DNA from 2 places in the Pseudoalteromonas sp. Ld19 genome. Region 2 is predicted to be linked to the other one. Evidence: predicted binding sites of a transcription regulator. Region 2 holds the regulator's gene; the other holds the start of a gene.

Region 1 (16,092 bases), 510 kb from region 2:
CAAAAAATTAAGCTCTTCATTCCAAAAGGGAGTACTGATTTAAATTGTGAAAACGTGCTAATTAGCCGTTCAAAAAAAGAAGACCCGCCTGCGGGGCGAATTAGCCTTACAGTCCAATGTGAATCACCAAAATGGAAGTTTAGAGCAAGCGCTAAAGTAAATTTATGGATTGATCTTGTTGCAGCTAAAAGAAACCTAAGCAGGGGCGAGTTACTTACCGCTGATCTTTTACACTACAAAAGCGCAGATGTAAGTAAACACTTACATTCAACAGAAGCAAAAATAAAACCATTAGTTGGCATGACGGTAAAGCGAGAAATAAAAAAAGATGATATTATTTCGCGCCGCCATTTAGAGAATATGTATTTAGTAAACAAAGACGAGTTTATTTTATTACAAGTAAATACCGCTAGTTTTTCAGCTAATGTAAAAGCTGTTGCACTACAAGATGGGCAGTTTGGCGAAATCATCAATGTTAAAAATCTATCTTCAAACAAAGTTGTTCAAGGCAAAGTAATTGACAAGAGAGTTGTAGAAGCTATTTTTTAAAAATTATTAATAAAAAAGTTAAGTTAAAAGTATTATTGGTCGCTACCTATATTTATGCAGGTATGAACAATTTTAAATATGATGAGTAACCCAGTATGAATATAACAAATGCACCCGCTTTACACGTTGAACAAAGCCAGAAGTTAACTTCTCGCTCTGCAACGCCAAGCACACAAGAGCAAAAACCTAATCACGCTCCTGAAAAAAACACCAGTGAAGTCAGTGCGCTTAGTAAATCTATAGACTCTACATTTGAAAGCCTATCATCTCAGCCTGATGTAGATATGGAAATGGTTGCTAAAGTTAAAGCCGCAATCGCTAATGGTGAATTTCAAATAGATATTGATGCAACCGTTAATGCCCTTGTTGAGCTACATAAATAATGACCATAAGCACGTTAAAAGAATATATAGTTAGCCTAAAAAACGACATTAAAAAGCTCGATGCATTAATTGTATTTCTTGAGTCTCAGTACGTATTATTAAGCCAGCGCGACATACAGCTTGAAGAACATAATATTAAAATGCTGAAGCTTTTAGATAGTCTCAATGATTCGCATGCTAAGCGTGATGCATTTTTAGTGAGTTTAGGCTTACCTAGTGGTAAGGAAGGACTAACTCAATTAAGAAGTAAACTCCCTAGTGATGTAAATGCAATCACCACCAAATTATTGCAAGAACTAGAAATAAAAACGAAAACATGCAAAATGATGAACGAACGTTCTGGGCAATTACTCTCAAGCCAACGTCGATTGATGCAGCGCTTAACGGGTGGCGAAAACAAACAAGCCTATCCAGAAATGCAATTATAAAGCGAATCACCTTTGTAAATGCATACTTTGCAGAGGCTATAACTAATTTTGTATAACTACTTATCACCCATTTCAATTTCTGAAAGGTCAAAGTAAGCATTTTGTTCCACTACTTCAAAAATCATCAGACCAACGACAAATACTTAAAGCTTCAAATTTATAGCCTTCAGTTTTCTTATTCTCAAATTTAAAAAGAACCTTTTCATCAGAAGTATCGGCTATTAATTGACTTCATTTTTTTGCATATTCCTCTCGATATTTAGCGCCTGACAACCTAGAACCCCAAAGACAATACTCTTCATGATCGTAGGATAAATAAATAGCTTGAGAAGTAAAAATCTCATCCAGTGGAACTGCTGGTTGATTAGAGCGGATATTAACTTCAGGTAGTGAGAAACCTCCATTCTTATCAGTGTAAGTGAAATATTCAACACATTTACCATCAGAAAAATTTAATACTCTCTCTATTTTTACACTCGATAAAGGCTTGCCTTTTACCTAAGGGCACAGATGCACTTTGTAAGCACCAATACGATTACCAAACTTTTTAAGTGTCGTTAAAACTGACATAAACAAGAAACCTTAAAGCGGGTAATAGGGGATAAATAAAAGTCAAAAAGCAAGACGCCACTATGATCCTGCTACCTTTGCCTTAAATTTATATATAAGATAATTCCATATCTACTTTTATTACGTCATTTTTAATAGCCCACTGAAAGGCATCACTATTTTCAATAAACGATCTAAAACAATTAACTTCACTTAACGCAGAGCACCATTCACTAGTTATTGAAAGCGCAAACGCAGCCTCGCTTGGTAAAAATTTAAAAATAATTCTAAGCTGTTGCATAGCATCCGTAGCTTCGTCTATATCATCTAAATCAGGAATAACTTGGCGTGTAATATCAACAATAAAGTAGTCTTTACTCAAGCTGTCTCGTCCGCACTGAAAAAGGAGCATATCGCCGTCATTTTCTAAAACTGTGTTTTCAATTCTGTAGTTCTCATACAAATCAACAACCAGTTTAATTAACTGTTGAATATCATTCTTTTTATAAAATTCAGAATTTTCAATTTTAAGTTTTATATCTTCTATTTTCATATTCCCTCCTAACTCGATTATGTTTTAATAACACCTAATTTATCAATACCCTACATGTTATTTAGGTTTTTTATTGGCAAGTATTCTTTCGTATTAATAACTCCAAAATCTACAAAGTTAATCAGTTGTCCCAAGTACAGCCATTAAAACACCTGAACGTGCGAAAATGCTTCCCCTTGTGAAGTTAATAAATAAAACGCAGCTATTCCACTTAATACTTATGATGCAAAAGAAGCTAAAATAAGCAAATATATTTTTTCTTCATAGCAAGTTTCTTAAACACTACCCACTGCTTATAGGAATAAATAGCTTATTTCACCTACGCCTATAGCCATAACAAATACTGAATTAACAAACTAAACCAACATTTTGTCGTTTCTTTTAAATGACTTAACAATTTGAATCTAGGCAAGTAAATTAGCTTTTAATACAATTTTAAACACTAAAAAGCGAGCCTAATTAGACTCGCTTATACTGTAACTAATCGCCTAATAATATTATTAGCCCGTAAATTTTGGCTAGTTTTAAACGCTATAAAGATTAACAATAAATATAAAATTTATTGCTCCAAATATAAGAGAAGCTAATACATTTAAGTAAATTCGAGCGTTGTATTTCTTCAATAATCGCTCTTTAACTAACGTGATTGGAATCAAAACTAAGCACAAATAAGCAAACCAAGGGGATACGAATATATCTGCTAAGTTAGATTGCATCAAAGGAACATTATTGCCATATATTGAATTGCTTATTACTTCAAAGTGCTCGCGATCAAATGCTATTGCCGAAATTCCAAACAATAAAATTATATGGATAAATAGCAAAGCAAAATTTAGACCCTGCTTCCAGAGGCAATTTTTTTTGTTGGGGATGGAGTAACTATGATATTGTTCCCTAGCCGCTATTATAATTATAACAGCGCACATTACTAAAAATTTAAAAACGAATATTTTTATATTAGCATTGATGTGTTTAGTAATTTACGCCGCCAACAATTACGCTTTAAAAACTCATATGCTGTTCTATTAACTAACATAATAAAAGCGATTGTTTCTTAGTTAGGAAATCTTATCTACAGATGCACACTTTACCATTTTCAACTTGATAAAGGTTGAACTTATCAATAAATTGGTTATAACCCAGAATTTTAAAGCTAAAGGGATCAGCTTGAACAATGATATTTTCTCTAAAATAAACATTATTTTTATCCTTTGATATAGAGAGACCTAGTATCTTAAAGGAAGCAACGTCAGCAGATAAAATTTCTTTATCAATAAAAAACACTCGCTTTAAATCCATTGCATAAACTTCATCTTGAAATATAGTTTCATCAGCATTTAAAAGTAGATGCTTTTCATTATGGTAGATGTTTTTTATATCTTTTTGAAAAAATGAGTTAACAACTGTATAAGAAGGTGCATCAGCTTTAGCTATCCGCAACCCTTTGTAATAGACAAACTGATGATCTTTTAAAATATCATCAGTTAATAGCACCATTTGACTAATTTCGATCTCCAGTGGAGTGCATTGGTAGTAAAGTCGCTTGGTATCATGAATAATATTATAATTTAAAATATGAAGTGTGCAGGGATCCAGTCCATCTAAACGAATTTCATTACAAAAAGCCGCTTTATCATCACTTGAAAAACCATATTTCAAAAACCTAAATGTTTTGGGGTTAGCGTCCTTTATTACTGTATTATAAAAGTAGACTAAATTATTGGTTTTTAAAATAAACTCGTTAACGATAACAAGTTCGTCACTGTCAATATCACTTATAATTTCTAGTTCTTCAGAATACTCCTCAATCAGATAAATATTATTTTGATCTTTAAAACGTAGACTATCAAGCATTGTAAAAGACCTTGGAGTGCCCCCATCTATAAACTGGTCTTTATAATATAGGTTATCTTTGGATGCATAAAAGTTACCGTAGAGTCTATGCCAATCGACTGAACTTGCTCCCCTTATTGGGCCTTTATCAGATATCATCTTTTCATCTACAATCAACAGATCATAAAAAGGTTTAATGTAGTTATAGGTACCTTTATAAACTATTTTATTTTGGTAAAAAATATGTATCTTATCTCTAGCCCACATCGAATTAATAGAAATAAATGATGCAGGATCTGCAGATAAAGGATATGAACAATTTTGCCAATAAATAACCTCATTTGATAAAAAATAATGATCATACGCGATAAAATCATCTTTACTGGTTGCAATTTGCTCTAAGAAAATATCGTTTAGGTAGACTCCATTCCTATCAGCTACATATAAATCAGAAATATACTGAAAGCTACTTGAGTCTAATATAGATATTCGCTTTCCAGAACGATATACCCAATTATCATCTACAGCAAAGTTACTATTAATTAAACGAAATGAAGCGCAGTCTACACCATAAATCACTTCACCTAGGTAGTAAATTGTACTATCGTCTTTACAATAATATTCAAACGCATCACAATCCTTACCGTCGATGATTTCAAAAGAATCAGGTAACGCTCCTTCAATGATTTCAGCTAAATTATAAACATGATTTTTATCTTTAGCTAAGGTAGTTGAAATAACTTCGAATGAATCGACATCAGCTTCAGAAATAAGCTTATCTCCACACACAACTGAATGCTTATCCTTAGCATAATTAAAATGTAGAACCATAAAGGTATCGATTGCAAGGCCTGGCAATGGCCTATCGTAGTAAAACAGTTGGCCGTCGTCACTATAAAACCCTGTTTTTTGCTTAACGCTATACGAAAAAAGAAATTCGTGAAAATATAAAGAATGTTCTTTTTCATCTATTTCGAGTATATACCGAGCACCTTCACCCTGTTTAAGTAACGCTTTTTTACCATAAAGTAAACGGAGTGTGTATCGAGGTTGATCTTGGGGCTCTTTACTTAAAGTACAGTCTATTTTTTGTCCACACATTTTTCCATCAATTAAGACAGACTGTATAGCTTCTTCTGAATCACATGATTTAAAGATAAGACCCTCTGTTGTGCGAAGACAAGTTTTACCATCGTTCCAATAATAACCAAGCGTATCAGGAGAGAAATCAATAATGGAATCTTGGGCAGCCTCATATAGTACACAGTCATCTGACATTATAGTTATATCTAAGGGTAGCGTCGGATGAACATGAAGACCTGATAAAATGCTAACAAATTGATTATCGAATAAATCTAATTCGAGATAGTAATCAGTGTAGAAAAAGTAATTCATAAAACTCCATTTTTATTACTCTTGAACTAAAGCAGTAAGTGCATAACTTGCATTGACAATAAAAATAGTAAGTTGAATATACAGTGATAGCATTTTCTCTTGCAGAAGCTACGATAATAGAAACATATAAACAACAGACCTACATACAACGATGCCAGATATACAACTTAAAGGAAACAGGCTGAGAAAAAATTAAATGACTAAATAGCCCGTATTCCATTTAATAAATTGAACTAAATGTTTGTTCCGAGAGTCGAATTTTTGACTTAGCACGATTGAATAAATAAGGAATAGGCATGGTTAAATTAGCTAATTTTTTTGGAGGGCGTAACAGCTTTATTTACTAATTAAAAGCAGTTAAATCGGGCTTTGTTTTAAGCATCCTGATATCTGTTGGGTTTCATGCTGTAGACCAAATGCTCGATGATAAAAAACTCTGGCACGATTTTATAGGCGGGGTCTCTGTTGATTTAGCAATTGCTGACGCATCATCAGGTATTGCTTGGGCAGGTGTCTCTTCTTTAGCAGGCACAGCTGCAGTTGTTGCCGTTGGTCCAATTTTGGCAGTAGTTATTGTAAGTTCAGCTATAGCCTTACTAGCATATAATTTTATTGACACAAAGACCTTAACTAAGAAATTAGCAACTAATTTAAGGATTGCTGAAAGTAATGCGAAAAATAATTTACAAAAAATACACAATAACTTACGAGATGCTAGTAATATGTATGAGGAAAACCCTATAAAATTTATGCATAATCTCTTTGCAATACCTTATTTAAAAAATGATTAATGGTAATTTAATGAAACCTGAAAAATTAGCGTTAAGTAAAAATATAAAGGGTGTTTTTTTATTTGTTTTATTCTTTATCATCACCATAGTTTTACCGATTGCATCATACAATGAATTGGCATTTGTCTTTGAGGCGTTAAATAAGCACCCGCTGATTTTTAATGAGAAAAGTTTTAGTGCGTGTTTAATTTTATATACGCCAGCATTTGCAATGCTTACTCGACTGATATTCTTAAAAGTAAGAAATATTGAAATAAAACCAGAACTTCTAATCAAATGGTATAAGCTCTGCGGGATTACTCTGATTTTACTATTGATTTCAGTTCCTACTTATACCTACTTTATTGAAAGTAAAATTAAAAGTGAAGGCTACACTATTTGTAATTCCTATAGCACTTCTAGGGGGGCAGATATTTGGGTTACCTCTCAACACTACTGCATTGAAAAAGGTTATAGAGTCAGCGAAGAAATAACAGATTGGTTAAAACAACAAACGACTGAGCCAACACCAGAAGATGTTATAAAAAAAGTAGATGAGCTACTCGCTAATAGCCCTTAATAATTTTTTATGTATAATTTAAAAAACGAGCCTAACTTGGCTCGTTTTTCTTTTAAATTTAATACTGTAATTTGACTTTGACAGATTCTGAATGCGGTATAATTAGTAACGTACATCAAAATATATAAAACTCAGCCAACCTTGTAAAAATCAAATTGAGGCACACTTTAAACTGGTGATTAATGGTAATTTAATGAAATCTGAAAAATTAACGTTAAGTAAAAATATAAAGGGTATTGTTTTATTTGCTTTCTTCTTTGTGCTGACCATTACTCTACCTATGATCTCATACAGTGAGGTGACACTCGTTTTTGAAGCTTTGAATCAACATCAGTTAATCTTTGAGGAGAAGAGTTTTGGTGCGAGTTTAATTTTAGGCACGCCAGTGCTTCTAATGCTTACTCAACTGATATCCTTAAAATTAAGGAGCATTGAAATAGTGCCAGAACTTCTAATTAAATGGTATAAGCTTTGCGGGGTTACTCTGATTTTGCTATTGATTTCAGTTCCTACTTATACCTACTTTATTGAAAGTAAAATTAAAAGTGAAGGCTACACTGTTTGTAATTCGTATAGCACTTCTAGGGGGGCAGATATTTGGGTTACCTCTCAACACTACTGCATTGAAAAAGGTTATAGAGTCAGCGAAGAAATAACAGATTGGTTTAAACAACAAACGACTGAACCAACACCAGAAGATGTTATAAAAAAAGTAGATGAGCTACTCGCTAATAGCCCTTAATGATTTTTTATGTATAATTTAAAACGAGCCTCATTTGGCTCGTTTTTGTTTTAACTAATAGCTGACAGCTAAAAACTGACTGCAGCTCTATTTACTCCGGATCATACCCCAAATTAGGCGATAGCCATCTTTCAGCCTCTGCAAGCGTCATATTAGTTCGTTTAGCGTAGTCTTCCACCTGATCTTTTTGTACTGCTGCTACTGCGTAATATTTTGCTTGTGGGTGTGAGAAGTACCAACCCGAAACAGCAGCACCTGGCCACATGGCGTACGAACTAGTTAGCTGCATACCAATGCGTTTTTCGGTGTCGAGCAACTGCCAAATTTTCTTTTTCTCAGTGTGTTCTGGGCACGCTGGGTAACCTGGCGCAGGGCGAATACCTTGGTAGTTTTCGCGTATTAGCTCATCGTTTGCTAGGTTTTCGTCTGGTGCAAAACCCCAATACTCTTTACGTACTTTTTCGTGTAGGTATTCTGCAAATGCCTCGGCGAGCCTGTCGGCAACCGCTTTAACCATTATTTTGTTGTAGTCGTCTTGCTGTGCGTCGAACGCATTGGCGAGGTCGTCTTCTTCTAGGCCGCCCGTTACTGCAAACGCGCCAAAATAGTCTGGTGTGCCTTTGGGTGCTATGTAGTCGGCTAGGCAATAATTAGCAAAGTCGGTTTTTTCGGTTTGCTGGCGTAAATGGCACGAAGTAGTTAATACTTCTTTGCGTGTTTCGTCGGTGTATATTTCTATATCATCCCCAACGCGGTTAGCAGGAAATAAACCAATTACACCAAGTGGTTGCAAACTGCCTGCTTTTTCAAGGTCGTCTAACATATCGTTAGCGTCTTTAAATAAGCTTTGCGCTTGCTCGCCTACTACTTCGTCGTCCATTATGCGCGGGTATTTACCGGCAATTGACCATGTCATAAAGTATGGCGTCCAATCTATGTATTTACGCAAAGTGGCGATTGATACGTTTTTAAACTCGATCACGCCGAGCTTTTTAGGCACAGGTGTCGTGTAGTTATCCCAATCAAGCACCGCTGCGTTATCGCGGGCACGCCCAATTGTAACAGGCTTAGAGCGTGGCTTTTTGCGCGCTTGTTGCTCGCGCACTTTTACATATTCAGCTTGGGTTTTAGCTAAAAAATCAGGCTTAATGTCTTTCGATAATAAATTAGATACTACACCTACCGCACGGCTGGCATTACTTACATACACTACGCCTTTGTCATATTGCGGCTCAATTTTTACTGCGGTGTGCGCTTTAGAGGTAGTTGCACCACCAATGAGTAGCGGCAGTTCAAAACCACGGCGTTTCATTTCTTTTGCTACGTGTACCATTTCGTCAAGCGATGGGGTAATTAAGCCCGACAAACCAATAATATCGGCTTTTTCGTCGATGGCAGTTTGCAGTATTTTATCAGCCGGTACCATTACGCCTAAATCGATTACTTCGTAGTTGTTACATTGCAGTACTACACCCACAATATTTTTACCTATGTCGTGTACGTCGCCTTTTACGGTCGCCATCACTATTTTACCGTTAGTTGAGCCTTCTTCTTTTTCAAGCTCAATGTATGGGTCTAGGTAGGCTACGGCTCGCTTCATTACGCGCGCCGATTTAACCACTTGTGGTAAAAACATTTTACCTGCGCCAAATAAATCCCCTACTACGTTCATGCCGTCCATTAACGGCCCTTCAATTACGTGAATAGGTTTATCGGCAGCAGCACGGCATTCTTCGGTATCTTCATCAATAAAGGTAGTAATACCTTTAACAAGCGCGTGCTCAAGGCGTTTTGCCACGGGCCATGTGCGCCACTCTAAATCTTCTACTCGCTCGGCTTGTGCCATGCCCGAATACTTAGGTGCAAGCTCAACTAAGCGCTCACCTGCGCCTGGGTCGGTGTTAAGTATTACGTCGGTAACGGCTTTACGAAGCTCTGCTGGTATATCATCGTAAACGGCGAGTTGCCCCGCATTTACAATACCCATGTCCATACCCGCTTGAATGGCATGATATAAAAACACCGAGTGAATGGCTTCACGTACGGGGTTATTACCCCTAAACGAAAACGATACATTTGATACACCGCCCGACACTTTACAGTGCGGTAAGTTTTGCTTAATGCGGCGTGTGCCTTCAATAAATTCTACAGCGTAGTTGTCGTGCTCTTCAATACCGGTGGCTACGGCAAATATATTAGGGTCGAAAATAATATCTTCTGGCGCAAAGCCAATGTCTTCTACCAATATTTTATAACTGCGCGCACATATTGCGAACTTTCGGTCTGCCGTGTCGGCTTGTCCGTCGGTATCAAACGCCATTACAACGGCAGCTGCGCCAAAACGTTTTATTATTTTAGCTTGGCGAATAAATGGCTCTTCGCCCTCTTTTAGCGATATTGAGTTAACAATAGCCTTGCCTTGAATACACTTTAAGCCGGCTTCTATTACTTCCCATTTTGAGGAGTCGACCATAATGGGTACACGAGAAATATCGGGCTCCGAGGCTATTAAGTTTAAAAACTTAACCATGGCGGCTTTTGAGTCCAACATGGCTTCGTCCATGTTTATATCAATAACCTGTGCGCCGTTTTCTACTTGTTCGCGGGCCACTGTTAGCGCGGCTTCAAAATCTTCTTCCATGATTAGGCGTTTAAACATAGCCGAACCAGTTACATTGGTACGCTCACCAACATTGGTAAATACTGCTATTTGCTGTGTCATGTTGGCTCCTTAATTTAAGTTACAGGCTTCGAGGCCCGATAAACGCATGCGTACTTCAAGCTCTGGCAATTGGCGAGGCTTAACGCCTTCAAGCCCTTTTGCAAACGCGCGAATATGCGCAGGCGTGGTACCGCAGCACCCGCCTACTATATTAATAAAGCCCGATTTACCCCAATCGATAATTTCGGTTGCCATATCGCCCGCTTCTAAGTCGTATTCACCAAACTCATTTGGTAAGCCCGCATTAGGGTGTACCGATGTAAAGGTTTCGCACACGCGCGACAGCTCTTCTACGTATTGGCGCAGTAAATCAGGACCAAGTGCGCAGTTTAAACCAATCGAAATAGGCTTAATATGGCGAATAGAGTTATAAAATGCTTCGGTTGTTTGCCCCGAAAGCGTACGGCCAGAGGCATCGGTAATAGTGCCCGAGATCATAACTGGTAATGTACGCCCAGCTTGCTCAAAGGCTTCTTCTACGCCAAACGAGGCGGCTTTTGCATTAAGGGTGTCGAATATAGTTTCGATTAGTATTAAATCGGCGCCGCCTTCCATTAATGCAAGGGTAGACTCAACATACGCAGTAACGAGTTTATCAAAGGTGACATTTCGGTAACCCGGATCGTTTACGTCTGGCGAAATTGAACACGTTTTAGAGGTTGGTCCTAAAACACCGGCTACATAGCGTGGTTTTTCTGGCGTTTTAGCTGTAAATTCATCGCAAATTGCGCGTGCTAATTTAGCCGACTCTCGGTTTATTTCACGGCTTAGGCTTGCCATGTCGTAATCTTCCATCGAGATAGTGGTCGAGTTAAACGTGTTAGTTTCGATAATATCGGCGCCCGCTGATAAAAAATCACGATGAATATCGGTGATTAAATCGGGCTTGGTTAGGCTTAATAAATCGTTATTGCCTTTAATTAATACATGCCAGTCTTTAAAACGCTCGCCGCGATAGTCTTCTTCTTCTAGCTTATGATCTTGGATCATGGTGCCCATAGCGCCATCTAAAATTAAAATGCGTTCTTTTAATGCTGTACTTATTTCGGCTTGCTTATTATTTGTAGGCGCGTTATTCGGCATAGTTGTTAGTCCTCACATCTTGGCTAACTAAATTAATATCATACGGTGTGGTTTGGTACACGTAGTAATTTAACCAGTTCGAAAAAAGTAAAAAAGCATGGCTTTGCCACGTTTTTGAAGGTTGTTTGGTTGCATCATCGTCCACAAAGTAATTTTCGGGTTTTGGTGCATTGGGGCTTTTTTTACAATCTCGCTCATATTCTGCTTTTAGCGAGTCGGCGTCGTACTCTGGGTGACCGGTTATAAACACTTGGCTACCCGATTTGTTTTTAAGTAAGTAAGCCCCTACTCGCTCAGAGCCAGCCAATACCACCAGCTCATCACAGGCGTTTATTTTATTTATATCAATGTGGCCATAGCGTGAGTGCGGTACTAAAAAGGTGTCGTCGAATCCGCGAGTCAGTGCACCGTGCTCAAAATAACATTGGTGAGTAAATACGCCACACAGTTTGTCGTCTTTTAAATCGCGCTTTAAATTGTAATGGTGATATAGCGCGGCATGTGCTGCCCAGCACGAAAATAACGTAGAGGTAACGTGTTGCTCGGCCCAATCAATAATGACCTTTAGCTCATCCCAATATGCTACATCGTCGTATTCTAAATGGGCAAGTGGCGCACCTGTTACTATTAATGCATCGTAATTGTTGTCTTTAACTTCAGAAAAATAACGATAAAAGGTATCAAGGTGCTCTTCTGAGTTGCTACTACTGCGGTGAGTGTCAAGGCGTAGTAGTTCTACGTTTACTTGCAAAGGCGAGTTGGCAAGTAAGCGAATAAACTGAACTTCGGTTTCTACTTTATTAGGCATTAAGTTTAAAATAGCCAAACGCATTGGGCGTATTTCTTGCGTTTTTGCACGACTTTTTGGCATTACAAATACGTCTTCTTGACGTAAACGCGCAATAGCCGGCAACTCGTCTTTTACTGTAATTGGCATACTTCACTCCTGTTCATAAAAACCTGTGCTAATTATGAACTGAAAGTAAAAAATATCAACCTCTAGATGTATAGATGTCCAAATGAAATTTATTCATGATTTTATACTTTGCTTACAAGCATGCTTTAGTGCTTTAAAACTATGCCATTCGTTGACTGTTTCACCTGAGAGCCACTACAATACAACATTGAAATTTTTATTATTATTTGAAGGCTCCTTTCATGGTTTTACCTGATAAATTTATATTCTCGATGAGTCGAGTATCTAAGGTTGTGCCACCTAAGCGCACTATCTTAAAAGATATTTCGTTGCACTTTTTCCCTGGCGCAAAAATTGGTGTGCTTGGTTTAAACGGTTCTGGTAAATCTACTTTACTTCGCATTATGGCCGGTGTTGACCAAGATTTTGAAGGTGAAGCACATCCTCAGCCTGGTACAAAAATTGGTTACTTGCCACAAGAGCCTGTACTGGACGAAAGTAAAACAGTGCGTGAAATTGTTGAAGAAGCTGTTGGCGAAGTTAAACATGCACTTAGCCGTCTTGACGAAGTGTATAACGAATACGCAATGGAAGGTGCTGACTTTGACGCACTTGCAAAAGAGCAAGGCGAGCTTGAGGCGGTTATTCAGGCGCACGATGGTCATAACATCGACAACGTTTTAGAGCGTGCTGCTGATGCACTTCGTCTGCCAGAATGGGATGCTAAAATTGAGCACCTTTCAGGTGGTGAGCGTCGTCGTGTTGCTATATGCCGATTATTACTTGAAAAACCAGACATGCTTATTCTCGATGAGCCAACTAACCACTTGGATGCTGAGTCGGTTGCATGGTTAGAGCGTTTCTTACACGATTACGAAGGCACCGTTGTGGCAGTAACGCATGACCGTTACTTCCTTGATAATGTAGCTGGTTGGATATTAGAGCTTGACCGTGGCGAAGGTATTCCATGGGAAGGTAACTACTCTTCTTGGCTTGAACAAAAAGATGCGCGCCTGCAGCAAGAACAAAAATCAGAAAAAGCGCGTCAAAAATCAATTGCGCAAGAACTTGAATGGGTTCGTTCAAACCCTAAAGGTCGCCAAGCTAAGTCAAAAGCACGTATGGCTCAGTTTACTGAAATGCAGCAATCTGATTACCAAAAGCGTAACGAAACTAACGAAATGTTTATTCCACCTGGCCCGCGTTTAGGCGACCAAGTACTTGAAGTAACTAATCTTCGTAAGAGCTTTGGCGATCGCGTTTTAATTGACGATTTAAGCTTTAGCATGCCTAAGGGCGCTATTGTGGGTATTATTGGTGCTAATGGTGCAGGTAAATCAACGCTATTTAAAATGATAAGCGGTGAGCAAGAGCAAGACAGCGGTAGCATCAGCGTTGGTGAAACTGTACACCTTGCGACTGTTGATCAGTTCCGCGACGGGATGGACGAAAGCAAAACTGTTTTCCAAGAAATATCAGACGGTCAAGACGTATTAAAAATTGGTAACTTTGAGTTCCCAAGCCGTGCGTATGTAAGTCGCTTTAACTTTAAAGGTAACGATCAGCAAAAGTTTGTTAAAGATCTATCAGGTGGTGAACGCAACCGTTTACACCTTGCTAAGTTATTAAAAGCGGGCGGCAATGTGTTATTACTGGATGAGCCAACCAATGACTTGGACGTTGAAACACTACGTGCACTTGAGAACGCTATTTTAGAGTTCCCAGGCTGTGTAATGTGTATATCGCATGACCGTTGGTTCCTTGACCGTATTGCTACACATATTTTAGATTACCGCGATGAAGGTCAAATTAACTTCTTTGATGGTAACTACACTGAATACGAAGAGTGGCTTAAAAAGACATTAGGTGCAGCAGCAGCTCAACCTAAACGTATTAAGTACAAAAAAATTGGCTAATCCTGACTGTAGCTAATTTATTACAGTCACACTAAGCCCTGCATTTATGCGGGGCTTTTTTATGCCACCAGTATTCTAAACACTTATTTTCTAGCATGTAGAGAATTACCCGCTATGATTAATTTATTATAAAAACAATAAGGCCAAGTTAGGTTATGCAAAATCGTCGTCAGTTTTCTCGTGTTTTATTTTCAACCGATGCACAAGTAATTTTTAATGATCATCAATACCCATGTAAATTACTCGATATATCTTTACATGGCGCGTTAATTACTAGATGTGACGCCTTTACTAGCAGCACTAATACCAATGCAATACTGTGCTTTACACTCCCGCAAAGCGAAATAGAAATAAAAATGGAAGTTATGGTTTCTCATATAAAAGCAGACCACATAGGCCTAAAATGCCATTATATTGATATAGACAGTATTACGCATTTAAAGCGCTTAATTGAGTTAAATTTAGCCGATGACGAACTATTACATCGCGAGCTCGCTATGTTGATCCACGACACACAACAATAGACTCATTTAGATTAGTTGATTACCATAGAGCAAATTTTTTAACTTGTGCAAACATGATCTTAAATCCACATTTACCTTTAGTGTATCACCCCAATTACTCGTTTAGTTTTGATCCAAAACACCGCTTTGCAATGAGTAAGTTTGCACATTTATATGAGCATGTTGCAGAGCTTGGCTTAATTGGCAATAATCTAGTTGAGCCAATATTAGGCAAGCCAGGGCCACTTGAACTTGTGCATTGCGATAACTACATTCAAGATCTATGGCACAACCGCTTAAATGAAAAAACCATGCGTCGCATTGGCTTACCTTGGTCACAAGAGTTAATGAATCGTACATTTACAGCCCCGCAAGGTACGCTGCAAACGGCTCGCTTAGCACTTCAACACGGCATAGCGTGTCACTTAGCGGGTGGCACACATCACGCACATCATGACTTTGGTTCAGGTTTTTGCATGGTTAATGATTTAGCCTTTACTGCCGAGACGTTAATAAAAAGTGGCGAAGTGACTAATGTGCTTATTTTTGATTTAGATGTGCACCAAGGCGACGGCACAGCTGCAATGTTACAGCATCAACCCTATGCTTATACTTGCTCTATTCATTGTGAAAAAAACTTTCCCTTTAGAAAGTCCCCTAGTGATTTGGATATTGGCTTGGCCGACAATATGAAAGACGACGAATATCTCGCCATAGTAGACGACACCTTAAGTTATTTACTTAAAGAGCTAAACCCAAGCTTAGTGCTTTACGACGCAGGCGTTGATATATGGCAAGACGATGGGCTAGGTAAATTAGATATCAGTTGGGATGGAATAGTCAAACGCGACCACTTAGTGCTTAAACGCTGCCTTGAGCACAACACGCCAGTAGCCACTGTGATTGGCGGCGGTTATGATAGAGATCACCTTCGTCTTGCTAAACGCCACGCAATTATAGTTGAGCAAGCCGCTCGCTTTTAATATGAAATAAAAATGTTAAATTCTCGTTCTTATTTAATACAGACAATAAAAACGAAAACACTATGACACAACTACTTACTGCTATCTCACTCTTTTTATTAAGCTTTACTCTATATGCGCAAGATCAAAACACAGATGAAGCGCATCCTCAATTGCCTACATTAAATTTACAAATGGCAGATGGCTC
Region 2 (16,092 bases):
TCTTTTTTAAATGTTTCTATTTTACTGACAATCGTTCCAAAATCGAGCACGTCTAGCTCATACAGTAAATCATCTAAAATATCAGTATGGTGAAAGTCAGCGATAATTTTACCGCCACTTTCATGTACCTCTATTGCCGCTTGAGTATCTTGTAAAAAAACAAGCACCTTCGCTTCACCTTTTTCACCTCGACGGAAATCTATCGATTGAACGCGGTTAATATAATTACCCGCTATTTCTTGAGAGTTAGTATTTTCACCTTCAACAATATGCTCTGTTAATGGATTATCAGAAACCCGTAAAGAAACAAGATTGTTATGGATTTGTGTTTCATAAATTTTCAAACGCTCAAGATTGACGATAACTTTTAAGCCATTACTTGTTAGCGCGCTAGTAACACTCTTGATGCCCGCTTGATTAACCGGTACATTTTCTAACCCCTCCTCCAAGTGAGCAGCACTGAATAACATTTCTATACGTGCCGGATTATTAAAAACTTGGATTTTAGGCTCTTGAATTAATTCTTCGTCAAATACCAGCTGTAACTCAGTTTCACCTTTAAGCAGTGGGTTATAACGAACATCATAAAGTAACGGTGTTGCGATAGCGGAGTTAGCTGTAAACACACTCACGATAACAAATAAAATTATCGAGATGCGGTTAAGCCAAGGAACATCCTTATGCATGCTGTTTTTACCTTTTTTCTTATTAATTTGCGCCATCAATTGCCGCCTCTAACATTTCCAATTTCGTCAGGCGCTCTTTCCAACAACCAGACCCATCAGGGATTAATTCTACAAGCTCTATATAGTCATTCGTTACTAATCTTACCTTTCCATCATAACTGCCTAAATGGTTGCCAACGGTTACCCGGTGCAAAGTGGCGTCAGCAGCAGTAATAAGTGCCCATACTTGTTCAGCTGATCCGATTGTGCCTTTCATTGCCAAATTATCCAACGGGTATTTTTCCAGCACTTCGCGTGTACGCTCTGGATCTGGATGCAAACAGTTTTTAATTTGTGTTAGTTTATTTTGAATAATCTCTGGTTGCGGTGCTACAAAAGGGCTTCGCAATTGTTTTGCGTTATATTCAAAATGTTCAAATTTTAATAATTCAGGAATTGAGTCAACTTTAGGCGTTGTACTCGCTTTAACTTGGTCAATAAATTCTTTTTGCTCAGATATGTCATCGTTACACCCGCATAGCACAAGGGCCAGTACTGAAGTTAAAAACAAGCGCTTCATTTTTGCAGACCTTCTTCATAACGATATGTTTTTGCCACTACGCTAAATGTTAACTGTTTTTCACCTGATGATGAAATAGAAAAGTCGTGCAAACTAACAATACGGGGGAGTTGCGCTACTTTACCGACAAATTCACCAAACTCATGATAGGTTCCTACCACTTCTATCTTTATTGGTAATTCAGTATAGAATTCTTTTTCAACTTCAGGTAACCACCCTATTTTTAAGAATGTTAAGCCACTAGTTGTTCCTACATACGACAAATCATCTAATAAACCAGGGGTTTCATTTGAAGTAGGTAAGCGCTTTAATAATTTAGAAAATTTATCTTCCATTTCAAGCATTTGTTGACGATAAATATCAAGTTTACTGCCCACTGCATACTTTGTACGGTAAGTCGTTCGTAACTCAACTTCTTTTGCAACAGCATTGTGATAACTATTAATTTCATCAGAAACCAATAAGCTATAGCTAAAAAACAACACAAGGCTCGCAATAAATGTGCAGCAAATGGCCTTAACTGCGATAGGCCATTCACTGATGTTATCAAGCTCTATTTCATTCCAATCAATATCATTAAGTGCTTTAAAATCAAGGTTCATTGTTAACTTCACCAATTTTATTGAATGGTTTTACATAAAATTCCATATTAAAGTCACTCAGTAGGCTCGATGATTTATTACCAGCAACAATACCTTGCATTGATGGTCGTTCTAATAGGTAGGAGCTTTGTACTTGGCGAAGCATAGTCGACAAACGATTATTAGATTCGCTACGCCCTAAAACATGAATTTGGTTACCTCTGCGCTCTAGCTTTGTAAAGTAAACGCCCGCCGGGACAATTTTTGCCACCTCATCCATGATTTGAGTCCCTAAATTACGACTACTTTGTAGCTCTTCTATTAAACGCATTCTTTGTTGTAAGTTCTCTTTTTTCTTATCTAAGTCTCTAATATCAGTGATTCTTTTATCAAGTTTGTTAATCTCTGCACTAAGATAACTATTCTTTAAATTTTGCCCATCTTTTAAAGCTCCATAAAATGAACTCAACAAATACATGCTCGCAAAACATACAATGACAATGGCAATTAAAATGGTGACAAATTTCTTCTTTGACTCTTGGCGCTGTTCCTCACGCCAAGGCAGTAAATTTATATGTGGCACGATGAAAACCCTCTCAATGCCAATCCTGTAGCAATTGCAAATTGCGTTTTATGTCGCTGCATTACATTACGATCAACCTTAGGAGATATTTCCATATTATCAAAAGGTTCAACAACCACAGAGTGGATACCCAGCTCTTCAATTAACAGACGATCGACTCCCTTAATCATGGCAGTACCTCCTGTTAAAACAATATAATCAACTTGATCTTTACCGCTGGTTGTTAAAAACATTTGCACGGCTCTGCGTACTTGTTGAAGTAACGAGGTCTGAAATGGCGCAAGTACTTCGAAAGTATAATTTGGAGGCAAATCGCCCGTTGTTTTGCCAATTTCAGCTTCATCAAAACCTTTATCATAATAAGCAACAATGCTGTTTGTGTATTGATCGCCGCCAAACATTTGATCTCGGGTGTATATGGTCTCTCCTGCTTGTACAATACTTACAAGCATAAGCACCGCACCAATATCAACAACAGCTACGCATTTATTAAATGCATCACTAGGTAATTGCTGATAATAAACATCCATTGAGCGACTAAGCGCGTAACTTTCTACGTCTACAACCTTCGCTTCTAAATTTGCAACCTCAAGCGCACCAACACGGGCTTCCACACTTTCTGTCCGCGCAGCTGAAAGTAGTACGTTCATCTTACTCGGATCGGCTTCGTTTATTGAGAGCTTTTCAAAATCAAGATTTACTTCATCGAGGGGGTAAGGAATTAAACTGTCGGCTTCAATTTCTATTTGCGACTCCAATTCAGCATCGGTTAATGACACATCCATAAAAATCACTTTTGTGATAACAGTTTGGCCTGAAACAGCAACAGCGGCAAATTTTAACGATCTTGGTAGTTTTCTTTTCAACTTAATAATTACATTGCCAATCGCTTCAATATCTTGAATGGCGCGTTCACTCATTGCACCTTTTGGCATTGGCTCAATGGCAAGCGCCTCTAGCCGAAATCCAGTTTCAATTTCACTTAAAAGTACCGCCTTAATGGAATGCGATCCAATATCAATTCCGACCATCATAGTCGACGGTTTTTGAAATAGTTGACTTAGCATGTTTGCAACTTGACCTTTGTTTTAATAATAAACAAGTTATAATTTTTATCTGAAAAAATATTATTCATTTTTTAATCAATATATACTAGCAGTCTCCATGCATAATTGGGAGTCAATTTAGGGAAATATAAGTGATTTTATTAAAACGAACTTTACAATTTTTTATCATTTGCACGTTACTTGGACTGATCACTTTAATCAGCCTTTATTATTACGTTAAATCGGACATCCCTAGCGTTCAAGTTTTGAAAGACGTGCAACTGCAAACCCCTATGCAAGTCTTCACTAAAGATGGGCTTTTAATAAATCAATTTGGCGAAAAACGACGTATTCCCGTTACTATAAACGAAATACCAACACCTTTAATCAATGCTTTTTTGGCAACAGAAGATAATCGGTTTTACAGCCACATTGGTATAGATCCTATCGGAATAGTACGCTCGGCGTTAGTACTTATTTCTACTGGTGAGAAAAAACAAGGTGCTAGTACAATAACAATGCAATTAGCGCGTAACTTTTTCCTTACCCGCGAAAAAGCGTATATCCGTAAAGTTAAAGAAATATTTATTGCGCTACATATAGAAAATATATTAACAAAAGATGAAATCCTTGAACTTTATCTAAACAAAATAGAATTAGGCAATCGTGCATTTGGTATTGGTGCCGCCGCACAAGTATATTACGGGAAAGAATTAAAAGATTTAACACTTGCACAAATGGCAATGATCGCAGGTTTACCTAAAGCACCGTCAGCACTCAATCCCATTCGTAACCCCACACGTGCAAAGTCTCGTCGTAATGTAGTACTTGGCCGCATGCTGACAGAAAAATACATAACACAGTCCGAATATAATGACGCAACAAATCAACCTATAACCGCTTATTTTCATGGGGCAGAAATTGATTTATATGCACCTTATATATCTGAGATGGTACGTGCAGAGATGGTTGCCCGTTACGGAATTGATAAAGCGTATAATTCTGGTTATAAGATTTTTACAACGGTTGAGTCTAATGTACAACAAGCAGCACAAACAGCACTGATCAATAATTTGCACAACTATGATATGCGACATGGCTTTAGAGGCCCTGTAAAGGTGTTGTGGGAGCAAGAAACTCAACCAGCACTTAGCAAATCACAAATTATTAATGAGCTGCAAAACGTACAAGAGCTAGGATCTCTAAAAATCGCGGTTGTAGTTGCTGTGAATGAAAAAACAGCTGATGTTATTCTCAAAAATGGTACGCAAAGCACACTTACTTGGGATAATTTAAAATGGGCGCGTAAATACATTACGCGTTACCGCCAGAGCTTTGCACCAAAAGCGGCGACCGACATCCTAGCACCAGGTATGCAAATATGGCTTCGTAAAAATAATGACGACAGTTATTTGCTAAGCCAAATACCTGAGCCATCAAGTGCTATTGTATCGCTCAATCCTCAAGACGGACGTATTAAAGCAATTGTAGGTGGTTACAGCTTTGAGCAGAGCCAATATAATCGAGCGGTGCAAGCTAAACGCCAAGTGGGTTCAAACATTAAACCTTTTATTTATTCAGCAGCGCTTGAAAAGGGTTACACCTTGGCGTCTATATTAAATGATGCGCCAATCAATCAGTGGGATAAAAGCCAAGGTGTTGCATGGCGACCAAAAAATAGCCCCGCTATTTATAATGGTCCAATTCGTATTCGCCGCGCGTTAGCACAATCTAAAAACGTTATTTCCGTACGTTTACTGCGTGGTGTAGGGCTGCAACGTACCGCCGATCACTTACTAAAATTTGGCTTTAAGAATGAAGATATAAATCGCAGCGAATCATTAGCACTAGGTAGCGCATCAATAACTCCGCTTGAACTAGCCCGTGGTATGAGCGCATTTGCCAATGGCGGGCACCTAATAGAACCTTATTTTATCTCTGAAATTCAAGATGCCTACGGCAATATATTATTTAAAACGAACCCTGTTGTTGTATGCGATGAAGAAATGAATGAAGCAACAACTATCCCTACCAACTTTACAGCCCAAAATAATGAGAATGAAGCTAACCAAATCACACAATGTGCGCCACGTATTATTTCTAAGCAAAATGCATTTTTAATTGCAGATGCTATGCACAGTGGTATTTGGGGCGGAGGTAGTTGGGCGCAAAAAACAGGCTGGAGCGGTACGGGTTGGCGTGCTCAGTCATTAGATCGCCGCGATCTTTCTGGCAAAACAGGCACTACTAATGACTCCGTTGATACTTGGTTTAGTGGATTTAATAAAAATGTGCTGACCTCTGTTTGGGTTGGCTTTGACAACCCTGGAAATTCTTTAGGTCGTTCAACATACAATAACAATCTTGATAGCAGTCAAATTTCAGGTGCTGAGTCTGGAGCAAAAACAGCTCAACCTGCATGGATTGAGTTCATGAAAGCTGCACTTGAGGGCGTACCAGAGGCGCCGATAGAGCCACCAGAAGGTCTTATTTCAATTCGAATTGATTTAGCGACTGGCTTGTTAAGCCATAAAAATGACTATACCAGCCGGTTTGAATACTTTGATAAAGGCACTGCACCAACGAAATACGTACTTTCGCAGCCAACTGATATTTTTGAAGAAGAGACTAAAACTGAAGAAGAGCTATTTTAGGTTATTTTCGCAAATAAACAGGCAGCTAATTTAGCTGCCTGTTTGCTTTTGGCTATATGCTGTCACTTTAAATTTTGCATCAGCCAGTATAAATCTGAGTGAATGCCAGCTGCTGTAACTTCCTTTCCAGCACCTGGACCCTGAATAACTAACGCGTTATCGCTGTACCATTGACTGTTAATCACAAATATATTGTCGCCAGGTGTTAAATTAGCCAAAGCATTGCCTTTTGCTACATAACTGATACCAACCTTCGCGGTTATTTTACCTTGATTTATTTCTAATAACCCCGTGTAACGAAGAACTGAATTCTCTAATTGCGCTTTATGGGCATGCGCTTTTATAAATTCATCTAACTGATCTTTTTGATCAATAAAATCATTCCAACTACCTTGAGCCAGCTCATCGGGCATAAGTGCCGATAACGCTATATCGTCAAGGTCTAATTTAATGCCCAGCTCACGCGCTAAAATCAGCAACTTGCGCTGCATATCTCGACCCGATAAATCCTCTCTAGGGTCAGGCTCTGTAAAGCCCATACTTTGTGCTTCGAGCACTAAATCAGAAAATGCTTTTGAACCATCATATTTACTACATAACCACGATAATGTCCCGGAGAAAACACCTTCTATGCGCGTAATTTTGTCGCCACTATTTTGTAAATCAGCGAGTGCAAAGTTAATTGGTAAACCAGCTCCAACACTTGTGTTATAGCGCCAATGCAAGTTTTTTTCTGTAATGCTTTTACACAGTGCTTCATACCAAATAGTTGGAGCTGTTCCTGCATATTTATTAGCGCTAATTAAATGGCAATTGCGTTCAACAAGATCAGTATATAACGCACTAAATTTTTCACTGGCGGTTATATCAACAACTACTTTATGCTCATAATCTAGCTCATTGATCGCGCTCAATAAATCATGTTCATTGTAGTTATTTGCTTCATGTTGCCATTGAGTTTTCCATTGTACTGTATTGATACCACTGGCATTAAATAGCATCTGTGTCGATCGCACTAACCCCACAAGTTTGACGCTAAAGTTATCCGATAAACGATCGAGTTGAGTAGATAGCTGCTCAATAAATACTTCACCGACATTACCCAGTCCTGCCACTATCAGCGCAACTTCTTGCCCTTTATTAATAAGCTTATCGTGTAATATACTTAAAATATCACTATCAATTAATTGATCTGTCAGTAGTAATACATAGCCATCACCTTGATGTACAAAACGAGGCTGAATACTTTGTAGGTTGAGTAAATCAAGGGCATGTAAAGCTAACGTATTTACGTCCTGCTCAGGAGCTAAAACCGCACAACCATTTAAATTCGATTCACTAATATTCGCTCTGCCAGCGAAGTAGCTTACTACCTGATACGTTGAAGCTGCTGGTACCACTAAATACGTATCTCCATCTTGACTAAAATGATGAAGGCTGTGCTGAATAAGCTGGCTAACATGAGTAACCTCACCTTCACTCAGACCTTCAATAACTAATAAATCGACATTCTGTAAGGTTGTTATAAAACGTTTTTGTTTTACACAGCCTTCCTTAACTATATCGGTTTGACTAGCTTGTACATCGTAACTACTGCGCACAGCAAGTTTTATGTCGGTATTTTTAAGTGGAGATAGTGTTTTTGCATGCAAAACAGGATTGCCTAATCTGGCTAGCAAATTCGCTTGCCCGCGACACACTTTTGCGTACTTAATCGCTTTATTTACTTTACGGGGGTCGGCGCTAAATATACCTTGCGTATCAGTCCAGATACTTACGTGCTTTGCATTACAGTAACTTGCTAATAAAGTCGCGCTGTAATCGCTGCCATTACGCCCAAGCGTTACGGTATCACCAAGGCTGTTGGACGCAATGAACCCAGTGACGACATTAATTTTATTACTGGCAATTAACCCACTACATTGTTGAATATTTTGCGCATGTAATAATTGCCCGTCATTTAAGATAAACAGATTTCTGGCATCTTGCAGGCAAGCTTCAACATTAAGCTGCTGTAAATAAGCGGCCAATAAACGCGCCGACCATAATTCCCCATGGGCAAGCAATGCAGATTCTTGTAACTGTCCATTTTTAGCAAGCTCAGCGATTAAATTTAACTCTTCGTTTAATGTATGTAATGCATTGCGCTTAACATCTGCGCGCAGTAATTGTTCAATTAAATCACCTTGATGATTACTCAACTGCAACACAATATCAGCAACAGCTTGCGTGTCTTTTTGTTGATAGCTTTGCCACAAAGTTACTAAGGTATCGGTTGTTTTACCTGATGCCGACACAACCACACAATCACCTAGTTGAGTGTGCCCTAAAATAATTTTTGCCACACTTTGATAACGTTCGGCCGACCCTAAGCTCGAACCGCCAAATTTATGTACACAGTTAACCATATTGTACCAATCCATTTTAATCACCAAAGTGCCGGATGAGCAGCACTTAATTTAACATTGTTATTAGAAACGCCAGCCCTTTTCCCTGCGTGACTTTCGTTCTTTTTATACCCTGGTTTAACAAGATTAAATACGCGATCAAAGTCTGCAAGTAAATCATGTATATCTTCAATACCAACCGAAATACGGATAAGCGTATCGCCCACCCCCGCTTCTAAGCGTGCTTCTTCTTCCATTCCTGCATGAGTCATTGTCGCAGGGTGGCAAATTAGACTCTCCACTCCCCCTAATGACTCAGCTAAACTAAACTCTTTTAAGCTTGTTAAAAATGCAGCCGCATCGTGTATGTCGCCTTTAATATCAAAGCTAACCATGCCACCAAAACCAAGCTGCTGTGCTTTCGCTAATTCATGTTGAGGATGCGACTCAAGACCTGGATAATAAACTTGGCTAACAAACTCAGATTCTTCAAGATACTTAGCAATTGCTAATGCGTTTTCTTGGTGCTGTTTTAAACGGATATTTAAGGTACGCAAACCTCGTAATGTTAAGTAGCTATCAAAAGGTGCCCCTGTAATACCAATATTATTTGCCCACCAAGCAAGTTCATCACCCAGTGCTTGTGTTGCGGTTATGACTGCACCACCAACAACATCCGAATGGCCATTGATATACTTAGTTGTAGAGTGCACGACAATGTCTACTCCAAATTTAATTGGGTTTTGTAATGCTGGTGACAAAAATGTGTTATCTGCTGCAACCAATGCACCGCATTGTTTTGCAATTTCAGTGACCGCTTTAATATCAGTTAAACGTAATACTGGGTTACTGGGTGTTTCTATCCAAATTAATTTTGGTTTAATCTCTAATATTTGATCAAGGCTCTGTTGTTTAGTTAAGTCTAAAACTTTAAGTTTTAATAAGCCGCGCTTTTGTAATGAAGTAAATAAACGATAACTACCACCGTAACAGTCGTGTGGGATCACCAATGTATCGTCGTGATTAAGTAGCTGCGTAGCTAAATGCACAGCAGCCATGCCTGTAGCTGTAATAATGCCACGCGCCCCACCTTCGAGCTCTGCAAGCGTTTCAGCTAAAATATCACGATTAGGATTACCGCTACGGCCGTAATCATATTGGCGCTTAGTATCAAAATCAGCAAACGAATACGTTGTCGACAAATAGAGTGGAGCTACCACTGCACCATGCTGTTTATCAGCCTCTATACCGCTACGCACTGCAATAGTTGCTTTATTTTTTCCACTCATACTTGTCACCTAATTAATTTGGATGTTTAGACGTCTAAAAGAGTAGTTTATTCAATTTAAGAAGTCAAAACATTTAAACCGCTAGATGGCTAAATAACAAGTATTTGACTATCTTTTTTAAATCGATAGAATTTCACGCATATTCACACGCTTTTATCTTGTGTGAGCAATTAATAATCTGAGGCAACGATACATCTTATGGCTAAATGGAATGGTGAGTATATTCACCCATACGCAGAACACGGTAAAAAATCAGAACAAGTTAAAAAGATCACCGTTTCGATCCCACTAAATGTATTAAAAGTATTAACTGATGAACGTACACGTCGTCAAATTAGTAACCTACGCCATGCGACAAACAGTGAACTATTATGCGAAGCTTTTTTACATGCATTTACAGGCCAACCTTTACCTAATGACGACGATTTACGTAAAGATAATGCCGAAAAAGTACCAGAAGAAGTGAAAAAAATAATGCAAGAAATGGGGCTTGAAGTACCTGTTTTAAATGAAGATTAAGCGTTTAAAAAACATAAAAAAACCTCAGTAATTACTGAGGTTTTTTTATAACTGAATTTTACTGCATATTTTACTGCATACTTTACTGCATACTTTACTGCATATAGTTTTCAGGTAGCTCAATACGCGCTACACCCGACTCAACAGCAGCAAGCGCTACTGCCCTTGCTATACGTGGAAGTAAACGTGGGTCCATCGGCTTTGGAATAATATAATGAGCGCCAAATTCTAATTTATCCACACCTGCGGCTTTTAATACTTCAGCCGGTACAGGCTCTTTAGCAATACTGCGAATAGCCTCTACTGCGGCTATTTTCATTTCGTCGTTAATCGCGCTTGCACGAACATCAAGTGCGCCACGGAAAATAAACGGGAAACATAAAACGTTGTTAACCTGATTAGGGTAATCAGAGCGCCCTGTTGCCATAATTAAATCGTTACGTGCGCTGTGTGCGAGTGCAGGATCTATTTCAGGATCTGGGTTTGAGCACGCAAACACAACCGGCTTATCAGCCATTAACTTTAAATCTTCAGCACCTAATAAATTAGGTCCCGATACACCAACAAATACATCTGCGTCTGCAATTACATCTTGCAACGTACGTTTATCGGTATTATTGGCAAACAATTGCTTGTACTCATTTAAATCATCACGGCGTGTGTGAATAACCCCTTTGCGATCTAACATATAGATATGCTCGCGTAGCGCACCACACTTAATTAGTAACTCCATGCACGCAACAGCAGCGGCACCGGCCCCTAAACAAACAATAGTCGCATCTTCAATTGACTTTCCCTGTACCTCAAGCGCATTAAGCATACCTGCAGCGGTAACAATGGCGGTGCCGTGTTGATCGTCATGAAAAACTGGAATGCTACAGCGCTCAATTAACGCTTTTTCGATTTCAAAACACTCTGGTGCTTTAATATCTTCGAGATTAATGCCACCAAATGTATCTGCTATATTTGCAACTGTATTTATAAAGTCTTCGGTAGTACGGTGCTTAACTTCAATATCAATCGAGTCTAGGCCTGCAAAACGCTTAAATAATAAAGCCTTGCCTTCCATTACGGGTTTAGATGCGAGTGGCCCTAAATTACCCAGACCTAAAATTGCAGTACCATTAGTAATGACCGCAACCATATTACCTTTACCGGTATATTTATAAGCATTTGCAGGATCAGCAGCAATTTCACGCACAGGTTCAGCAACACCTGGGCTATATGCTAGGGCTAAATCTTGAACCGTTTCGGCAGGCTTGGTTAGCTCAATGCTGATTTTTCCTGGAACGGGATGAGAATGGTAATGTAGTGCTTGTTCACGAAAGTCTGACATAACGCGATTGTATCCTGCAATTTAAGTTAAAGTGAGAGGTGTTGTCTGGGTTACGATACCCTTATTATTTTTAAATTCCAAGCAATATCAGGTCTATCCTGTTATATGCTAGATTCATTGATTTTAAGAGGTTTTTCAGTAACTTTGCGAAGATATACTGACATTTCATAAATAGAAATTCATATAAAAAGAATTTTAGAGGTACTTTTAGCCGCGAGTCGTTTTCTCTAAAAACGACTGTCAAATTTTTAGTATAAATAACTATAAACAGCTTAATACTCTACTTTAAAAACATTTATCTTCACGTTAGCTACATTTAACAACTTAGTTAAAAATTGAACACTTCAAAATATAGAGACTATTGCGTACTTTGTCTGCAAAGGTTTATGCATACTCAGAATAAGAACAGGAAATAGTTATGCAAAGAAGATAACGTCAAAATAGGCAGGAAAAGTAAATAAAAGATGAATTTTAGGCATAAAAAAAGCACCCTAAGGTGCTTCCTTTACTAAATAGCAAAAATTACTTCTTGCTACCAAGTGCACCGAAACGCTTGTTGAAACGATCAACACGTCCGCCAGTGTCTAAAACTTTTTGCTTACCAGTGTAAAACGGGTGACACGCAGAACATACGTCTAAGTGAATGTTTTTACAAAGAGTAGAGCTTGTTTCGAATTCATTTCCGCATGAACATGTTGCTGAAATTACTTCGTACTTAGGGTGAATACCTTCTTTCATAGAAACCTCTAGTTAAGGCCGCATCGCTCTCCAAACCCGTAGTTTGGTACCATACGTCGTTAAAACAAATTTGTTGGTGGCGGATTTTATCCAACAACTACCAAGCACACAAGGTTTAATTATATTTTTTGCTAAAAAAGTAATCAAATAATAAAACGGTTATAATTTGCTAGTAGGTTTTTAACCGTATATTTAGTACATTACACCATTAATTTTATTAGTTGAGTTGTTATGCGTTTTGTTGAAGTTGCTATAAAAGTCCCGTTACCGCGCACCTTTGATTATAAAGTAGATGAACAGCTCTCAGGCTTGGTTTCGGATCTAAAGCCTGGAATGCGTGTTTTAGTCCCTTTTGGCAACCAACGTAAAGTGGCCGTTATATTAGCTTTAAAAACCAACACTGAAGTTCCTGAAAATAAAATTAAAAGTATTCTTGAAGTCATTGACGATGCTCCTATTTTATCTACGCAACACTTAGCGCTTCTTAGCTTTACCGCTCGTTATTATTGCTACCCTTTGGGCGAAACGATTCATATAGCCCTGCCTAGTGCACTACGCCAAGGTGAATCACCAGACAAAACAAGCATTAACATGGTAATGCTTACTGAAAAAGGCGCTAAAGTACCGTCATTAAAAGCCAAAACTCAACTCAACTTATTGAAGCAGTTATCACAATCAGGTAAGTCGTCTTTAACTGAACTAAAAGCCTTAGGCTTTAGCAAAAAAACCATCGATAGCCTCATTGATAAAGAACTTGTCACACAAACTATCGAACACGATAACCAATGGCAAAGCATTACCCCCAAAGTTGGTAGCAAACCAATTCTTAATAAAGAGCAAGCGGTTGCCTGTACGGCGATTAATCAAAGCAAAGGCTTTAGCAGCTTTTTATTGGAAGGTGTGACAGGCAGTGGTAAAACTGAAGTATATTTACAGTGCCTTGAAGAGGTATTAAAGCGTGGTGAGCAAGCCCTCGTATTAGTTCCCGAAATAGGTTTAACCCCCCAGACAGTTAATCGCTTTCGTCGCCGCTTTCCTGATACACCCATTATGCTTTGGCATTCAGCCCTGACCGATAACGAAAGACTCCAAACATGGCGATTTTGCGAAAAAGGCAGCTGTGCAATCGTAATAGGCACTCGCTCGAGTATCTTTCTGCCCTTTTTGCAACTCGGTATGATAGTGGTTGATGAAGAACACGACTCTTCATTTAAGCAGCAAGATACCCTTCGCTATCATGCTCGTGATTTAGCCGCATACAGAGCATTTCAGCATAAGATTCCACTCATATTAGGCAGTGCTACGCCCGCGCTTGAAACACTTCACAAAGCGATTAATAATAAATATAAGCTATTGAGCCTAACTGAGCGTGCACAAACCGCGACCGACAACCAATTCAAATTACTCGACATGAAAGGCCAGCCCGATCAAGCTGGTATAGCCCATGCAAGCCTTGCCACTATGCGTCAGCATTTAAATCGTGGTAAACAGGTGATGGTATTTTTAAATCGCCGAGGCTTTTCGCCCACGCTTATTTGTCATGAATGCGGCTGGCTAAGCGAGTGTAAACGCTGTAGCACTAGCGCAACGTTTCACAAAGCGATTGGTCAAATGATTTGCCACCATTGTGGCGATCAATACCCGGTGCCTCATCAATGTCCTGATTGTGGCAGTACGCAAATATTCCCCAACGGCAAAGGTACAGAGCAAATAGAAGAGTTTTTATCAACTGAGTTCCCTGATACGCCGATCACGCGCATTGATCGCGATTCAACTCGTCGTAAAGGGAGTCTTGAAAAAGCACTTGATGAAATTAACTTAGGGGGAGCACGTATTTTAGTTGGCACACAAATGCTTGCCAAAGGTCATCACTTTGCAGATGTCAGCTTGGTGCTTATTTTAGATGTAGATAGCGGTTTATACTCCTGTGACTTTAGAGCAACCGAACATTTAGCTCAGCTTGTTACACAAGTAGCAGGACGTGCTGGGCGCTCTGGAGAACCAGGCCAAGTACTATTGCAGACCCACTTTCCTGAGCATCCACTTTTACAAGACTTGGTTAACAATGGATATCAAGACTTTGCTCGCTTTGCACTGAGTGAACGCGATGATGCCGATCTCCCTCCAATTACAAATATGGCTATTGTTCGTGCTCAAGGACATAGCATTAAGCAAGTCGTCGACTTTTTGACTGATTTGGTTCCAGTCAATGGGGTATCTGGTATACAATTGCTCGGCCCGATACCTGCGCCTCTAGAAAGGGTCGCAGGTATGTATCGTTTTCAGTTACATATTCAAGCGCAAGATCGCCGCATACTGCACCAATATCTTGCGCAAATGGTTGATTATTTAAGCTCAAGCAAACTCGCACAAAAAGTCCGCTGGAGCTTAGACGTAGACCCTATAGACATGATTTAGGTTAAGGCCAAAATAACGCTATGGCACAGCACGATTACATTAACAAAAAACCAGCAAACAGAAAAAACAATAAGCAAGCACCTGCGAAAAAACCATTTCCGATTTTTTTAGTGAGTATTGCTCTTTTACTTGTAGGCGGTTTCGTCTACGGGTTATGGTTTATTAAAAGTAACGCCGATCCTAAGCTGGTAGAAAAGCAGGCTAACTCGACGACAGCTGAAAAAAAGGTCGAAGTGGTTATCCCACGTACGCCCGCATTTATTAAAGAAATTAGAAACCACGAAATTCAAGTTGAGGTAAAACAGCTTGAGCAAAAAGGTCCTTACGTTATGCAATGTGGTTCATTTAAAACCCACGCCCAAGCCGAATCACTCAAAGCTAAAATTGCATTTGCAGGACTTATATCTGAAATTAAGCAAGAAGGCACTTGGCACAAGGTGCGTTTAGGGCCTTATAAAACCAAACGCCAAGCCGAAAGTGATAAAAACAAGCTTAAACGTGTGAATATAGTCAGCTGCGGAATTTGGAACTGGACTTGAAAATAAACCATTCACCCATATAACCTCATCATAATCGTTTTTTACGAGTTGTCTCTACAGCTCGATGATGAGGAATAACATGACTACTATCGTAAGTGTACGCCGCGGCGACAAAGTTGTAATCGGCGGTGACGGCCAAGTATCTCTTGGTAACACCGTAATGAAAGGCAACGCCCGTAAAGTTAGACGCCTTTATCATGGCAAAGTAATTGCTGGCTTTGCCGGCGGTACTGCTGATGCCTTTACCCTTTTCGAACGCTTTGAAAGTAAATTAGAAATGCACCAAGGCAACCTAACCAAAGCAGCGGTCGAAATGGCTAAGGACTGGCGCAGCGATCGGGCTCTTCGAAAACTCGAAGCATTGCTCGCTGTAGCAGATGAAACTGCATCTCTTATTATTACCGGTAACGGTGATGTGGTGCAGCCAGAGAATGATCTAATCGCCATCGGCAGTGGCGGTAATTTTGCCCAATCTGCAGCAACAGCCTTATTAGAAAATACCGACTTAAGCGCTCGTGAAATCGTCGAAAAAAGCTTAACTATTGCAGGCAATATCTGCGTATTCACTAATAATTTCCAAACCATCGAAGAATTATAATAGGAACCGCTATGTCTGCAATGACCCCAAGAGAAATTGTTCACGAACTAGATCAACACATTATTGGCCAAGCGAATGCAAAAAAAGCAGTGGCTATTGCACTTCGCAATCGCTGGCGCCGTATGCAACTTAATGAAGATTTACGTGGTGAAGTGACAC

What was found. Region 2 encodes MetJ, which represses methionine synthesis genes. Its sites were predicted from a motif close to TAGACGTCTAGACGTCTA; they were not measured.
Region 1: a site for MetJ is predicted at 12,588-12,605, ahead of metA (homoserine O-succinyltransferase). Genes of this name have one in related genera too.

The regions. Positions count from the first base shown of each region.
Region 1 is NZ_JBISHA010000017.1:555,764-571,855, reverse strand. Features, by position in the region: gene flgA (flagellar basal body P-ring formation chaperone FlgA) at 1-549, shown strand, start outside; gene flgM (flagellar biosynthesis anti-sigma factor FlgM) at 645-932, shown strand; gene flgN (flagellar export chaperone FlgN) at 932-1,360, shown strand; gene ACJJVZ_RS07720 (DUF6795 domain-containing protein) at 1,592-1,828, opposite strand; gene ACJJVZ_RS07715 (hypothetical protein) at 2,019-2,462, opposite strand; gene ACJJVZ_RS07710 (DKNYY domain-containing protein) at 3,531-5,690, opposite strand; gene ACJJVZ_RS07705 (hypothetical protein) at 6,107-6,481, shown strand; gene ACJJVZ_RS07700 (hypothetical protein) at 6,492-7,040, shown strand; gene ACJJVZ_RS07695 (hypothetical protein) at 7,234-7,782, shown strand; gene metH (methionine synthase) at 7,874-10,504, opposite strand; gene ACJJVZ_RS07685 (homocysteine S-methyltransferase family protein) at 10,514-11,587, opposite strand; gene metA (homoserine O-succinyltransferase) at 11,577-12,524, opposite strand; gene ettA (energy-dependent translational throttle protein EttA) at 12,746-14,419, shown strand; gene ACJJVZ_RS07670 (PilZ domain-containing protein) at 14,575-14,943, shown strand; gene ACJJVZ_RS07665 (histone deacetylase) at 14,997-15,905, shown strand; gene ACJJVZ_RS07660 (TlpA family protein disulfide reductase) at 15,968-16,092, shown strand, end outside.
Region 2 is NZ_JBISHA010000017.1:42,181-58,272, reverse strand. Features, by position in the region: gene ACJJVZ_RS05290 (type IV pilus secretin PilQ) at 1-722, opposite strand, end outside; gene ACJJVZ_RS05285 (pilus assembly protein PilP) at 709-1,245, opposite strand; gene ACJJVZ_RS05280 (type 4a pilus biogenesis protein PilO) at 1,242-1,847, opposite strand; gene ACJJVZ_RS05275 (PilN domain-containing protein) at 1,837-2,409, opposite strand; gene ACJJVZ_RS05270 (pilus assembly protein PilM) at 2,397-3,476, opposite strand; gene ACJJVZ_RS05265 (penicillin-binding protein 1A) at 3,608-6,109, shown strand; gene metL (bifunctional aspartate kinase/homoserine dehydrogenase II) at 6,172-8,517, opposite strand; gene metB (cystathionine gamma-synthase) at 8,538-9,785, opposite strand; gene metJ (met regulon transcriptional regulator MetJ) at 9,984-10,304, shown strand; gene ACJJVZ_RS05245 (malic enzyme-like NAD(P)-binding protein) at 10,399-11,640, opposite strand; gene rpmE (50S ribosomal protein L31) at 12,163-12,378, opposite strand; gene priA (primosomal protein N') at 12,610-14,796, shown strand; gene ACJJVZ_RS05230 (SPOR domain-containing protein) at 14,817-15,335, shown strand; gene hslV (ATP-dependent protease subunit HslV) at 15,415-15,933, shown strand; gene hslU (HslU--HslV peptidase ATPase subunit) at 15,945-16,092, shown strand, end outside.